2 regions of the Herbaspirillum sp. WGmk3 genome follow, and region 2 is predicted to be linked to the other one. Evidence: predicted binding sites of a transcription regulator. Region 2 holds the regulator's gene; the other holds the start of a gene.

Evidence for each region. The regulator sigma-54, encoded in region 2, starts transcription at its own class of promoters, with help from an activator protein. The targets are predictions, from matches to a motif close to TGGCANGNAANCTGCTTT.
Region 1: a site for sigma-54 is predicted at 1,363-1,380, ahead of MKD49_RS14315 (nitrate regulatory protein). Genes of this name have one in related genera too.

Annotation. Positions count from the first base shown of each region.
Region 1 is NZ_JAKYWT010000003.1:507,738-513,560, forward strand. It holds gene MKD49_RS14305 (alpha/beta hydrolase) at 1-159, shown strand, start outside; gene MKD49_RS14310 (YitT family protein) at 627-1,304, shown strand; gene MKD49_RS14315 (nitrate regulatory protein) at 1,420-2,679, shown strand; gene atzF (allophanate hydrolase) at 2,704-4,119, opposite strand; gene uca (urea carboxylase) at 4,116-5,823, opposite strand, start outside.
Region 2 is NZ_JAKYWT010000008.1:18,194-24,016, reverse strand. It holds gene MKD49_RS24255 (SIS domain-containing protein) at 1-637, shown strand, start outside; gene MKD49_RS24250 (HAD family hydrolase) at 637-1,191, shown strand; gene lptC (LPS export ABC transporter periplasmic protein LptC) at 1,188-1,796, shown strand; gene lptA (lipopolysaccharide transport periplasmic protein LptA) at 1,848-2,474, shown strand; gene lptB (LPS export ABC transporter ATP-binding protein) at 2,477-3,220, shown strand; gene MKD49_RS24230 (RNA polymerase factor sigma-54) at 3,352-4,842, shown strand; gene hpf (ribosome hibernation-promoting factor, HPF/YfiA family) at 4,995-5,357, shown strand; gene MKD49_RS24220 (hypothetical protein) at 5,420-5,566, opposite strand; gene grxD (Grx4 family monothiol glutaredoxin) at 5,728-5,823, shown strand, end outside.

The DNA.
Region 1 (5,823 bases), on a different contig from region 2:
GCACACTCGCGCTACTTCAGCGAAACCGCCTTCGCCGCCGCCGCCGAGCCCAAGGAACTGATGATCATCCCGGGGGTCGTGCATGTGGACCTGTACGACCGTGTCGACCTGATTCCCTTCGACAAGCTGACCAGCTTCTTCCGCACGCACCTGGCCTAGCCGCTGCAGGCGATCAGGGGTGCCACATCCATGCCCTGATCGCTTTCTCCCTCCTTCTTCGGGCCACGCAGAGTGCGCTGGCCCGATCCACGTTGCCTGTGCGGTGAGACTCATGCGCCCGATCGATGAACGCAAGTGGATTGATCTGTAGCGCAGATGAATGCCAACGCGCCAAAGACCCGTCACCTTCCCTCCTGCGGCCAGTTCCTTGCACCAGCAAGGTGAATCCTGCTGCCTTGCTGCTCTTTTTTGCATTGGCACATTTCCTGCTAGCCGAGAAGTGTTGCAGCAGCGCCGCGCCGCCTCATCCGGCGGTCGCCGCACTGCAACAAATCCTTTACCATGCGCACCTGCGGCGGCTGTCGGCGATTGAAGGCAGCTGCACACTGATGACTGGGTCAGCTTACCCGCCGGCCTGGCCATTGACGTGACGCGTTCGTTATCCACGATTGATGATTGGTATTGCCATGACGACTTCCACTGCGGATTCCTCGCCCTCCTCGCCGATTGCCTCCGCGCCCGCTGCGCGGGCAACGGCTCCTGCCACCCCGGCCGTGCGCCACAGCTGGATCGACAACCTGCAGGGCCAGCTCTTCGGGGTGGTGATGATCGCCTTCGGCATGTCCATGCTGCACAGCCTGGGCCTGATCATCGGCCAGATCGCCGGCGTGGCCTTCCTGGTGACCTATGCCACCGGGATCAGCTTCGGCATGGCCTTTACCCTCATCAACCTGCCCTTCTACCTGCTGGCCGCCTTGCGCATGGGCGCGGCCTTCACCTGGCGCACGCTGGCGGCCGTCACCGCCGTGTCGGTGCTGACCAACGTGGCCGGCAACTACATCAGCTACAGCCACCTCGATCCCGCCGTGGGTGCCGTGCTGGCCGGCCTGTGCGTGGGCATTGGCCTGATCGGCCTGTTCCGCCACCAGGCCAGCTGCGGCGGCATGAGCATCCTGGCTACCTATGTGCAAGAGCGCACCGGCTTCAAGGCCGGCTGGCTGCTCATGGGTTTCGACCTGGCGCTGTTTGCGACGGCGGCGCTGTTCCTGCCGATGGATCGCGTGTTCTATTCGCTGGTCGGCGCCATCACGATGAACCTGTTCGTGGCGTGGAATCATCGCTACGAGTGGTATATCGCCCGCTAGCGCTGGCAGGGGAAGCGCCGGGCGGGGCGATTCCATTACAATCCGGGACATCCATGCATCGCACGAATCTTGCTCGCGATGCGGCCAGCCATTGTGATTCTTAGCCCTGCCCGCCATGAGCCAAGTCCTGAACTACCTGATCACCGCCCGCCGCTGCGAAGCGGAAGAACTGCAACGCCTGGCGCACACCTGCCAGCTGGTACTGACCGTGGGCAAGCTCATCCATTGCCTGCAGCAGGAACGCGGCCTGTCCAACATCTATCTCGGTTCGCGCGGCGAGCGGGATGCGCAGGCCTGGCAGGAGCGCGTGGCCGCCAGCCAGGCGGCCCAGTGCGAGTTCGACACCTGGCTCGGCTCCACCGTCCCCGACAACGCCCTCTCCAACGGCGCTCGCCTCTACACCCGCATCGCCTTCGCCCTGCATGCGCTGGACGGGCTGCCCAAGCTGCGCGCCGATGTGGCCGCACTGGCCTGCACCCCGGCGGCCAGCTACGAGCGTTTCAAGACCGTGGTGGGTGCCTTGCTGGCGCTGGTATTCGAAGCCGCTGACGTGGCGGTGGATCCGCAGATTTCGCGGTTGCTGGTGGCGCTGTTCAACCTGATGCAAGGCAAGGAATTTGCCGGCCGCGAACGGGCCGCCGGAGCTGCCGCCTTCGTCACGGGCAAGATCACGCGCGAACAGGAACAGACCATCGAGACCCAGATCGAGATGCAGGAACAGGCCCTGCGCCGTTTCGAATCCTTCGCCGAAGGCTTCCGCAATGAATGGAGCGCCATGCAGGCCACGCTGCCGCTGGCCGATCTGGAACGCCTGCGCCGCAAGCTGCTCACCGCCCACGGCCGGCCGCTGGATCCCGAGCTGGCCGATGCCTGGTATCAGTGCTGCTCCACCCGCATGGATGGCCTGCATCGGGTCGAGATCCATCTCGCGCAATACGTGCAGTCGCAATGCCAGGACAAGATCCGCGAATTGCAGAAGGACCTGGACCATCAGGGCCAGTTCTTCACGCAGGCCGATGACCGTGATCCGCTGGCCTCGCTGACGGCCTTCGCCTCCGGCCTGGATGGCCAGCCGTTGCCGGACGGCTCGCTGAGCGCGGGCGTGGGCCCGCACCTGACCCAATCCATCGTCGACATCCTGCGCACCCAGTCCGAACGCCTGCAGAACCTGACCCAGGAACTGGCCACCGTGCGCGAGAGCCTGGAAGAACGCAAGCTCATCGAACGCGCCAAGGGCGTGCTGATGATGAAGCAGGGTCTCAACGAAGAGGCCGCCTATCGCCTGCTGCGCAAGCATGCGATGAACCAGAACCGGCGCATTGCCGAAGTGGCGCAGGCGATCCTGTCGCTGACCGAGATCCTGCCGGACGCCTGATCCGGCGTCCCTGCCCTCGCTCTTTCAAGCAGCCAGCAGCCGGCTTTCGATGTGACGCTGCCCGGCCAGCGGCCGCCCATGGGCGCGCTGCAGGGCATCGGCCACACCCAGCAGCCTCTGGTCGCTGAAGGCCGGACCGAATACCGTGATGCCCCAGGGCAGGCCGTTCTTCATGAAATTCATGGGCGTGGCCACGGCGGCGTAATCCAGCATGTTCATGAAGTTGGTGTACCAGCCCAGGTCCGAATTGCGCTGCACCGGCTGCTCGCGCAATTCTTCAAGCGTCACCGGGCGCGGATAGGCCGGCGTCACCACGCAATCAACGGTGGCCAGGATGCGGTCGCATTCGGCCTTCAGTTGCTGCAGGCGATATTGCGCGCGGAAGGTATCGACGGCGCTGAACTGCGGCGCCTTGCGCAGCACGTCGCGAATCACCGGCAGGATTTCCTCAGGCCGTTCCTGCAGCAGCGCCTCGATGGTGCTGTAGCGTTCTGCCACCCATGGCCCTTCGTAAAGCAGGCGCGCTGCCTCCAGGAAAGGAGTGAAATCGATGGTCACGGGCACGCCGCCGATGGCCTCCATCTGCTCCAGCGCCTCCACGAACAGGACCGGACTCTCGCTGCAGCCGAGGAATTCCAGCTGGCGCGGCACCCCCACGCGCAAGCCTTTGCGCGGTGGCTGGAAGGCCGCTGCATCGTTCTGCGGCAGGTTGGCGCGGCTGTATTCATCGCGCTCATCGGGCTGCATGGCCTGCGTGCAAAGCGCCAGCAGGTGGCTGGCCTCGGCCGCCGTGGCAGTGAAGAAGGTCACGCAATCCAGCGTGCGGCAGGCGGGGACCACGCCGGCGGTGGAGAGCAAACCCTTGGTCGCCTTCAACCCGACCAGATTGTTCAGGGCGGCGGGAACGCGGCCACTGCCGGCGGTATCGGTGCCCAGTGCAAAACTGCTCAAGCCCAATGCCACCGCCAGCGACGAGCCGGAGGATGAACCGCCGGAAGGATAATCCGGATGCACGCTGTTGCGGCAAGCGCCATAGGGCGAACGCGTGCCGTTGAGGCCGGTGGCGAACTGATCCAGATTGCATTTGCCCACGGGGATCGCGCCCAGTGCGATGAGCTGCGCCACCAGCGTGGCGCTCTCGCGCGGCACGTAGCTGAAGGCCGGACAGGCGGCCGTAGTGGGGATGCCGGCCAGGTCGATGTTGTCCTTGATCGAGAACGGCACGCCATACAAGGGCAGGCTGTGCGGGGATTGCCCTTCCAGTGCCTGCAGGTAGGGCTCGGTTTCCTCCTCGCTCAACAGGTGGATGTAGAGCCGGTATTGCGGGTTGAGCGCGATGGCACTCTCACGCAGGCGGCCGATCACGGCGCGCGGCGACAGGCTGCCATCACGATAGGCCGCCGTGAGCGCATCGATGCGCAGGTCAAAGGAATGGATCATGCGGCCTCCTCTTCAGTGTTTTCCATGACCAGCACGCACTGTCCCGCGCGCACCGGACTACCCGGCTGCACCCGCACTTCGGCGACGAGGCCGGCCTCAGGCGCGGTGATGTTGATTTCCATCTTCATCGACTCCAGGATCATCAGCAGCTCACCCTGCGCCACACGCTGGCCGGGGCTGACCTTGACCTGCCAGAGGTTGCCGGCAATCGGAGCATCCACGGACAATTGGCCCGCCTGCAGCGGCTGGTGATCTTGCACGATGGCGCTGCTCTCCTCGCTCTCGTAGTTGGCCTGGCCGCTGGCGATCCAGCGCTGGCGTTCGGCATCGAAGGCGGCCTGCTGGTGCTGGCGGAAGGCGGCAATCCCTTCGGCTTCGCGCTGCAGGAAATCCTGGTAGTCCGCCAGGTTCAGCTGGGTCTCTTCGATGCCGACGACGAAGCGGCCCAGCGGGAAATCGCGGCGGATGGTCTGCAATTCTTCGGCCGTGACCGGATAGAAACGAATCTGGTCAAAGAAGCGCAGCAACCACGGCTTGCCCCGGAAGGCGGCGACCTCGCGATAGCGGTTCCACATCTGCAGCGTGCGGCCCACGAACTGGTAGCCGCCCGGCCCTTCCATGCCATAGATGCACAGGTAGGCGCCGCCGATGCCCACCGAATTCTCGGCAGTCCATGTGCGCGCCGGGTTGTACTTGGTGGTGACCAGGCGATGGCGCGGGTCCAGCGGTGTCGCCACCGGCGCGCCCAGGTAGACGTCGCCCAGGCCCATGACCAGGTAGCTGGCATCGAAGACCGTCTCGCGCACTGCACCGATGTCCTTGAGGTCGTTGATGCGGCGGATGAATTCAAGATTGCTGGGACACCAGGGCGCATCCTTGCGCACCGTCGTCATGTATTTTTCGATGGCGAGCTGGCAGGCCGGATCATCCCAGGACAAAGGCAGATGTACGATACGCGACGAAACCGTCAGGTTTTGGCGAGCGCAGACGGCGTCCCACAATCCGGCGATGGTTTCCAGCAGCCTTGGCAAGGGCAGCGCTTCCGGCTGGTAATGCACCTGCAGCGAACGAATGCCGGGGGTCAGGTCGATCACGCCGGGCAAGGCCTGTTCTTCCAGCGCCGCGATCAGGGCGTGCACACGGAAACGCAGCACCAGGTCCAGTTGCGGGCTGCCCACTTCCAGCAGCAGGTTGGCATCGCCCGACAGGCGCGCCACCAGGCGTTGTTCATCCTGGCCCAGGTCCAGCACGATGGGTGAGGCCAGCGGTGCCGGCGACCAGTCCACCGCTTGCGCCTGCAGGCTGGCGATGCCGGCATGCGCTGCCAGAGCGATGCGGCGTGCCGTGCTCACGTCCACCGGAATGAAGCGGACCTTGTCGCCCGCCTTGATCTGGCCGATCTGCCAGAGATCGGCCTCGATCACCGTGACCGGGCAGACAAAGCCGCCCAGGCTGGGGCCATCCGGCCCGAGGATCACCGGCATGTCGCCGGTGAAATCGACGGCACCCACGGCATAGGGATTGTCATGGATGTTGGAGGGATGCAGCCCGGCTTCGCCGCCGCTGTCGCGCACCCATTCCGGTTTGGGACCGATCAGGCGCACGCCGGTGCGGCTGGAATTGAAATGGACTTCCCAGTCGGTGGCGAAGAAGGTCTCCATGTAGGCCGGCGTAAAATACTCCGGCGCACCATGCGGACCATAG
Region 2 (5,823 bases):
CGTCAAGCGCATGGGTGCGGTGATCATCGCCATGACCGGCAATGACCAGTCCACCCTGGCCAAGCTGTCCGCCGTCCACCTCAACGTGGGCGTGGCGCAGGAAGCCTGTACCCTCAACCTGGCCCCGACCGCCAGCACCACGGCCACGCTGGCCATGGGCGACGCGCTGGCGGTGTCGCTGCTGGATGCGCGCGGCTTCGTCGAGGAAGATTTTGCGCGCTCCCATCCCGGTGGTGCACTGGGCCGCCGCCTGCTGACCCACGTGCGCGACGTGATGCGCAGCGGCGAGGCCATTCCCGCCGTGCGCCCGGACGTGTCGCTGTCGGCAGCGCTGATGGAAATCACCCGCAAGGGCATGGCCATGACCGCCGTGGTGGATGAGCAGTTCCGCCCGGTCGGCGTCTTCACCGACGGCGACCTGCGCCGCTTGCTGGAGCGTGGCCAGGACTTTTCCAAGTTTTACATCGCCGACGTCATGCATGCCAATCCGCAGACCGTCAACCAGGACCAGCTGGCCGTGGATGCCGTGCAATTGATGGAACAATTCCGCATCAACCAGCTGCTGGTTACCGATGCGGCCGGCGTGCTCACGGGCGCGCTGCACATCCACGATCTCACTCGCGCCAAGGTGATCTGATGAACGCGCCAGCCTTCGCCAGCACCCTGCCCGCTGCCGCGCTCGCCAAGGCGGCAACGATCCGCCTGATGATCTTCGACGTGGATGGCGTGCTCACCGATGGCGGCCTGTTCTACGGCGAGGACGGCGAGGCCTTCAAGCGCTTCAACGCGCTCGATGGCCACGGCATCAAGATGATGCAGCAATACGGCACCGCTGCCGCCATCATCACCGCGCGCCAGTCGCCCTATGTGCTGCGCCGTGCGCGCGATCTCGGCATCGCCCATGTATTCCAGGGCATCCACGACAAGCGCCAGGCCTTCGAACAGCTGCTGCAGCAGGTGCAGTTGACGCCGCAGGATTGCGGCTACCTGGGCGACGACATCATCGACCTGCCGGTACTGACCCGCGTCGGATTCAAGGCCTGCGTGGCCAACGGCCATCGCGAGGTGAAGTCGCGCAGCGACTACGTGACCCAGGCCAGCGGCGGCCATGGTGCCGTGCGCGAGATCTGCGACCTGGTGCTGGCAGCACAAGGCAACTACGAGGCGGCCCTCGCGCCGTACCTGGCATGAGCGGGCGCAGCGGAGAACGCAACGCCGAGCGCATCCGCCTGGCGGTGATTCTGGTGATCCTGATCGCCGGTGCCCTGGGCAGCTTCTGGGTGATGCAGGCCATGCGGGCCGCGGGTGACCAGCAACCGGCGCAGCGTCCGCGTGGCAAACCCGACTACTACCTGGAAAACTTCAACTACGTGCGCATGGGCCCGACCGGTCTGCCGCGCTATGACGTTGCGGGAACGAAGATGGTGCACTACCCCACGGATGACTCCTTCGAGATCACCAAGCCGGTGGTGCACAACCTGGACCAGAACCAGGCACCGATGGAGCTTTACTCGGATACCGCGCGCGTCACCGACGACCAGACGCAGATCCACATGTACGGCAACGCCAACGCCATCCGCGCGCCCTACAAGGGCCGCGAGCAGATGCATCTGGTGTCGGAATACCTGCTGCTGTTGCCTGACGATGAAATCGTCAAGACCGACAAGCCGGTGGCCATGACCATGGGCACCACGCGCCTGAACGGCGTGGGCATGGTGGCCAACAATGCGACCCAGGTGGTGCAGCTGTTCGGCAATGTCCGCGGCTATTACGAGCCCACTCCGAAGAAACGCTAAGCCGGATGACTCCGGGATAAAAACGCCAAGAACCGATCAGACAGGAACCCAATGAAACGCTCATTCTTACTGCCGATGCTGATGCTGGCTGCCGTGTGCGGCGTGGCCAACGCCGAGAAGGCGGACTCCACCAAGCCGACCAACATCGAGGCAGACCAGATGGTCTACGATGACGTGCGCCAGGTGAAGACCTTTACCGGCAACGTGGTCATGACCCGCGGCACGCTGATCATCAAGGCCGGCCGCGTGGTATTGACGACCGACCAGTACGGTTATGAAAATGCGGTGCTGTATGCGGCCCCGGGCGCGCTGGCCAACTTCCGCCAGAAGCGTGACGGCGGTCCCAACCTGTGGATCGAAGGCCAGGCCGAGCGCATCGAGTATTCGGAGCAGACCGAAATCTCCAAGCTGTTCCAGCGCGCGCACATCCAGCGCATGGACGGCGATCGCATCACCGATGAAGTCAACGGCGAATTCATCTCCTATGACAGCCGCGCCGAATTCTATTCCGTGAACAACACCGCCACCGGCGAGAGCAAGCCGGGCGCAGGCCGCATCACTGCGGTGATCCAGCCCAAGAATCCGCCGCCGGCAGGCAGCACCGCGCCGGCCCAGCCCGCGGGCAAGAACAACGCTGCGCAGCCTGCAACGCGTCGCGACAGCGGAAAGGACCAGTGACAATGGTAGCCAGCTCGCTGGTCGTTCGCGGCCTGAAGAAAAGTTATGGCGCGCGCCAGGTGGTGCGCGATGTCTCGATGGAATTGCGCAGCGGCGAGGTGGTCGGCCTGCTCGGCCCGAATGGTGCCGGCAAGACCACTTCGTTCTACATGATCGTGGGGCTGGTGCCCTCCGATGGTGGCGAGATCGACCTCGATGGCGCGTCCATTTCGCGCATGCCGATCCACAAGCGTGCCACCATGGGCTTGTCCTACCTGCCGCAGGAAGCCTCGGTATTCCGCAAGCTGACGGTGGAAGACAATATCCGCGCCGTGCTGGAACTGCGCCAGGAAGAGGGCAAGCCGCTCTCGCGCGATGAAATCGAAGGCCGCCTCAACAACCTGCTGCACGAACTGCAGATCGAGAAGCTGCGCGAAAGCCAGGCGCTGTCGCTCTCGGGCGGTGAACGCCGGCGCGTCGAGATCGCCCGCGCACTGGCCACCGATCCGCGCTTCGTGCTGCTGGATGAACCGTTCGCCGGTATCGACCCGATTGCCGTGATCGAGATCCAGCGCATCGTGCGCTTCCTGAAGGAACGCGGCATCGGCGTGCTGATCACCGACCACAACGTGCGCGAAACGCTGGGCATCTGTGATCGCGCCTACATCATCAACCAGGGCACGGTGCTGGCCAGCGGCAATCCGGAAGAGATCATCGCCAACGAGTCGGTGCGCCGCGTGTATCTGGGCGAGCATTTCCGCATGTAAGCGGTGCAGTCGGCTTGCCCGATACGCTTGAAGAAATACAGAGTGCACATCACGTAATACGCAACAAGCAATACGCAATACGCAACGACCGGCAGAGCAACCAGCGGGCCACGCCGCTTTCAGAAAGACAGATGAAACAGTCGCTCCAGTTACGTACCTCGCAGCACCTCGCATTGACGCCGCAACTGCAGCAGTCGATCAGACTGTTGCAACTGTCGACGCTGGAACTGCACCAGGAACTGGAACAGATCCTCTCCGACAATCCCCTGCTGGAACGCCTCGACGACGCGCTCGACAATTCGGTACGTCTGCTGGCCGATGGCGCGGTCTCCAATTCGCCCTCCAGCGGCGTTGCCGAAACCAGTCACGAAGGCAGCGGCGAAGCGGCCCCGGCCGCCAGCGATGGCGATTCCAGCTTCGACTACCAGGACAACACGCCGGAAGCCGGTGTCACGGGGGATGCCGACTGGAGCTTCGACGACGTCGCGCGCAGCGGCAAGTCGCCAGACGATGACGATGCCCGTCCGCAACTCGAAGCGCACGAACTGACCCTGCGCGAACACCTGCTGGAACAGATCCGCGTGACCGCACGCACCCTGCGTGATCGTGCGCTGCTGGAACTGCTCACCGATGCGCTGGACGAGAGCGGCTATCTGGAAGAGCCGCTGGAAGACATCCACGCACGCCTGCCCGAAGAGCTGGGCATCGACATGGAAGAGCTGTCGATTTCGCTCAAGCTGCTGCAGAGCCTGGACCCGGCGGGTGTCGGTGCGCGCAGTGCCGGCGAATGCCTGGCCCTGCAGATCCGCCGCCTGCCCAAGATCCCCTTTGTCACGCGCAAGCTGGCGCTGAGGATCGTGGAGGATTACCTGCCGCTGTTTGCCCAGCGCGATTTCAACAAGATCAAGAAGGCCCTGGATTGCGATGACGAAGACCTGCGCGAAGCGCAGGCCGTGATCCGCCAGTGCCGTCCGCATCCGGGTGCGGAATTCGCGCGTGATGCCTCGGACTATGTGGTGCCGGACGTGATTGTCAAGCAGACAAAGAACGGCTGGCAGGTCATGCTCAACCATGAGGTCATGCCCAAGCTGCGCGTCAATGCGATGTATGCCAGTGCATTGAAGCAAGCCAAGGGAGAAGGTTCGCTGTCGTCGCAGTTGCAGGAAGCCAAGTGGCTCATCAAGAACATGCGGCAACGTTTCGATACAATTTTGCGCGTCGCGCAGGCTATTGTGGAACGTCAAAGAAACTTCTTTTCACATGGGGCAGTGGCCATGCGCCCCCTTGTGCTGCGTGAAATTGCTGATACACTGGGTCTACACGAGAGCACCATCTCTCGCGTGACGACTCAGAAATACATGCTCACTCCGCATGGAATGTTTGAGTTGAAATACTTCTTCGGTAGCCATGTCGCGACTGAAACCGGAGGTGAAGCTTCCTCCACCGCGATACGGGCGCTGATCAAACAGTTGATAGGAGCCGAGAACCCGCAGACCCCATTATCCGATAGCAAGATTGCGGATATGCTGGCAGAACAAGGCATGGTGGTCGCGCGACGCACAGTCGCCAAATACCGCGAAGTGTTGAAGATTCCGCCGGTCAATCTCCGCAAGTCCCTCTGAGTTTTTCCTCAGTTTTTCTGCAGTACCGTTGCTGTGTTCAGGCAAGCATCCGACTGATGCCCGCGCCATCTGACACGAAGACCGTGCCCGTGGTACAGCTGCAGCAGGATCGATTGCACGAACCTCCAGTGACTTCACGATAGGAGTCTTGTATGAATCTGACCATCAGTGGACACCACCTCGAACTGACCCCCGCCATCCGGGAATACGTGCAAAGCAAGCTCTCGCGTATCAAGCGCCATTTCGACAACGTGATCGACGTCAGCGTGATCCTGAGCGTAGATAAACTCACAGAAAAGGAAAAGCGCCAAAAAGCGGAAATCAACGTCCACATCAAGGGGAAGGATCTACATGCGGAAAGCATCGCACACGACCTCTACGCTGCCATTGACACGCTGATCGACAAGCTCGATCGCCAGGTCATCAAGCACAAGGACAAGTTGCAGGAGCATCACTCCATGGCCAAGCGCCTGCCGGACGAAACGCCGGAGGATGCGGTGGCCGGAGCGGCATAAGCCAGGACACCCTCGGCAAGCCACCTCGCAGCCGCAAGGCTGCTGAGAAAGCCAGCCGAATTTCATGAGGAAGGGGCGCGCAAGCGCCCTTTTTCATTTGTGGCCGCCGAACTGGCCAAGCCTGTGGAAAAGATATAAATCATTGCGTAAAGCAACTTTTCCACCGCCGCTGCTGACGATGATGCAAGGGACGGCTTGAATGTCTTCACGGCACCCTCATCTTCAACACAAGAATTTGCATACGATATAAATCATTTCCTCGATGCAATTTTTTGCCCGTTCAGACAGGCCACCAGCATGCAGGCGATTTCAACGCGCCCGCCGGCTTTTCCCTATAATGTCGGGCAATCCCATTTTTAAAGGCACAGCCATGAGCGACGTCCAATCCTGGATCAAAGAAACCGTGACCCAAAACCCCGTGGTGCTGTTCATGAAGGGCACTGCACAGTTCCCCCAATGCGGCTTT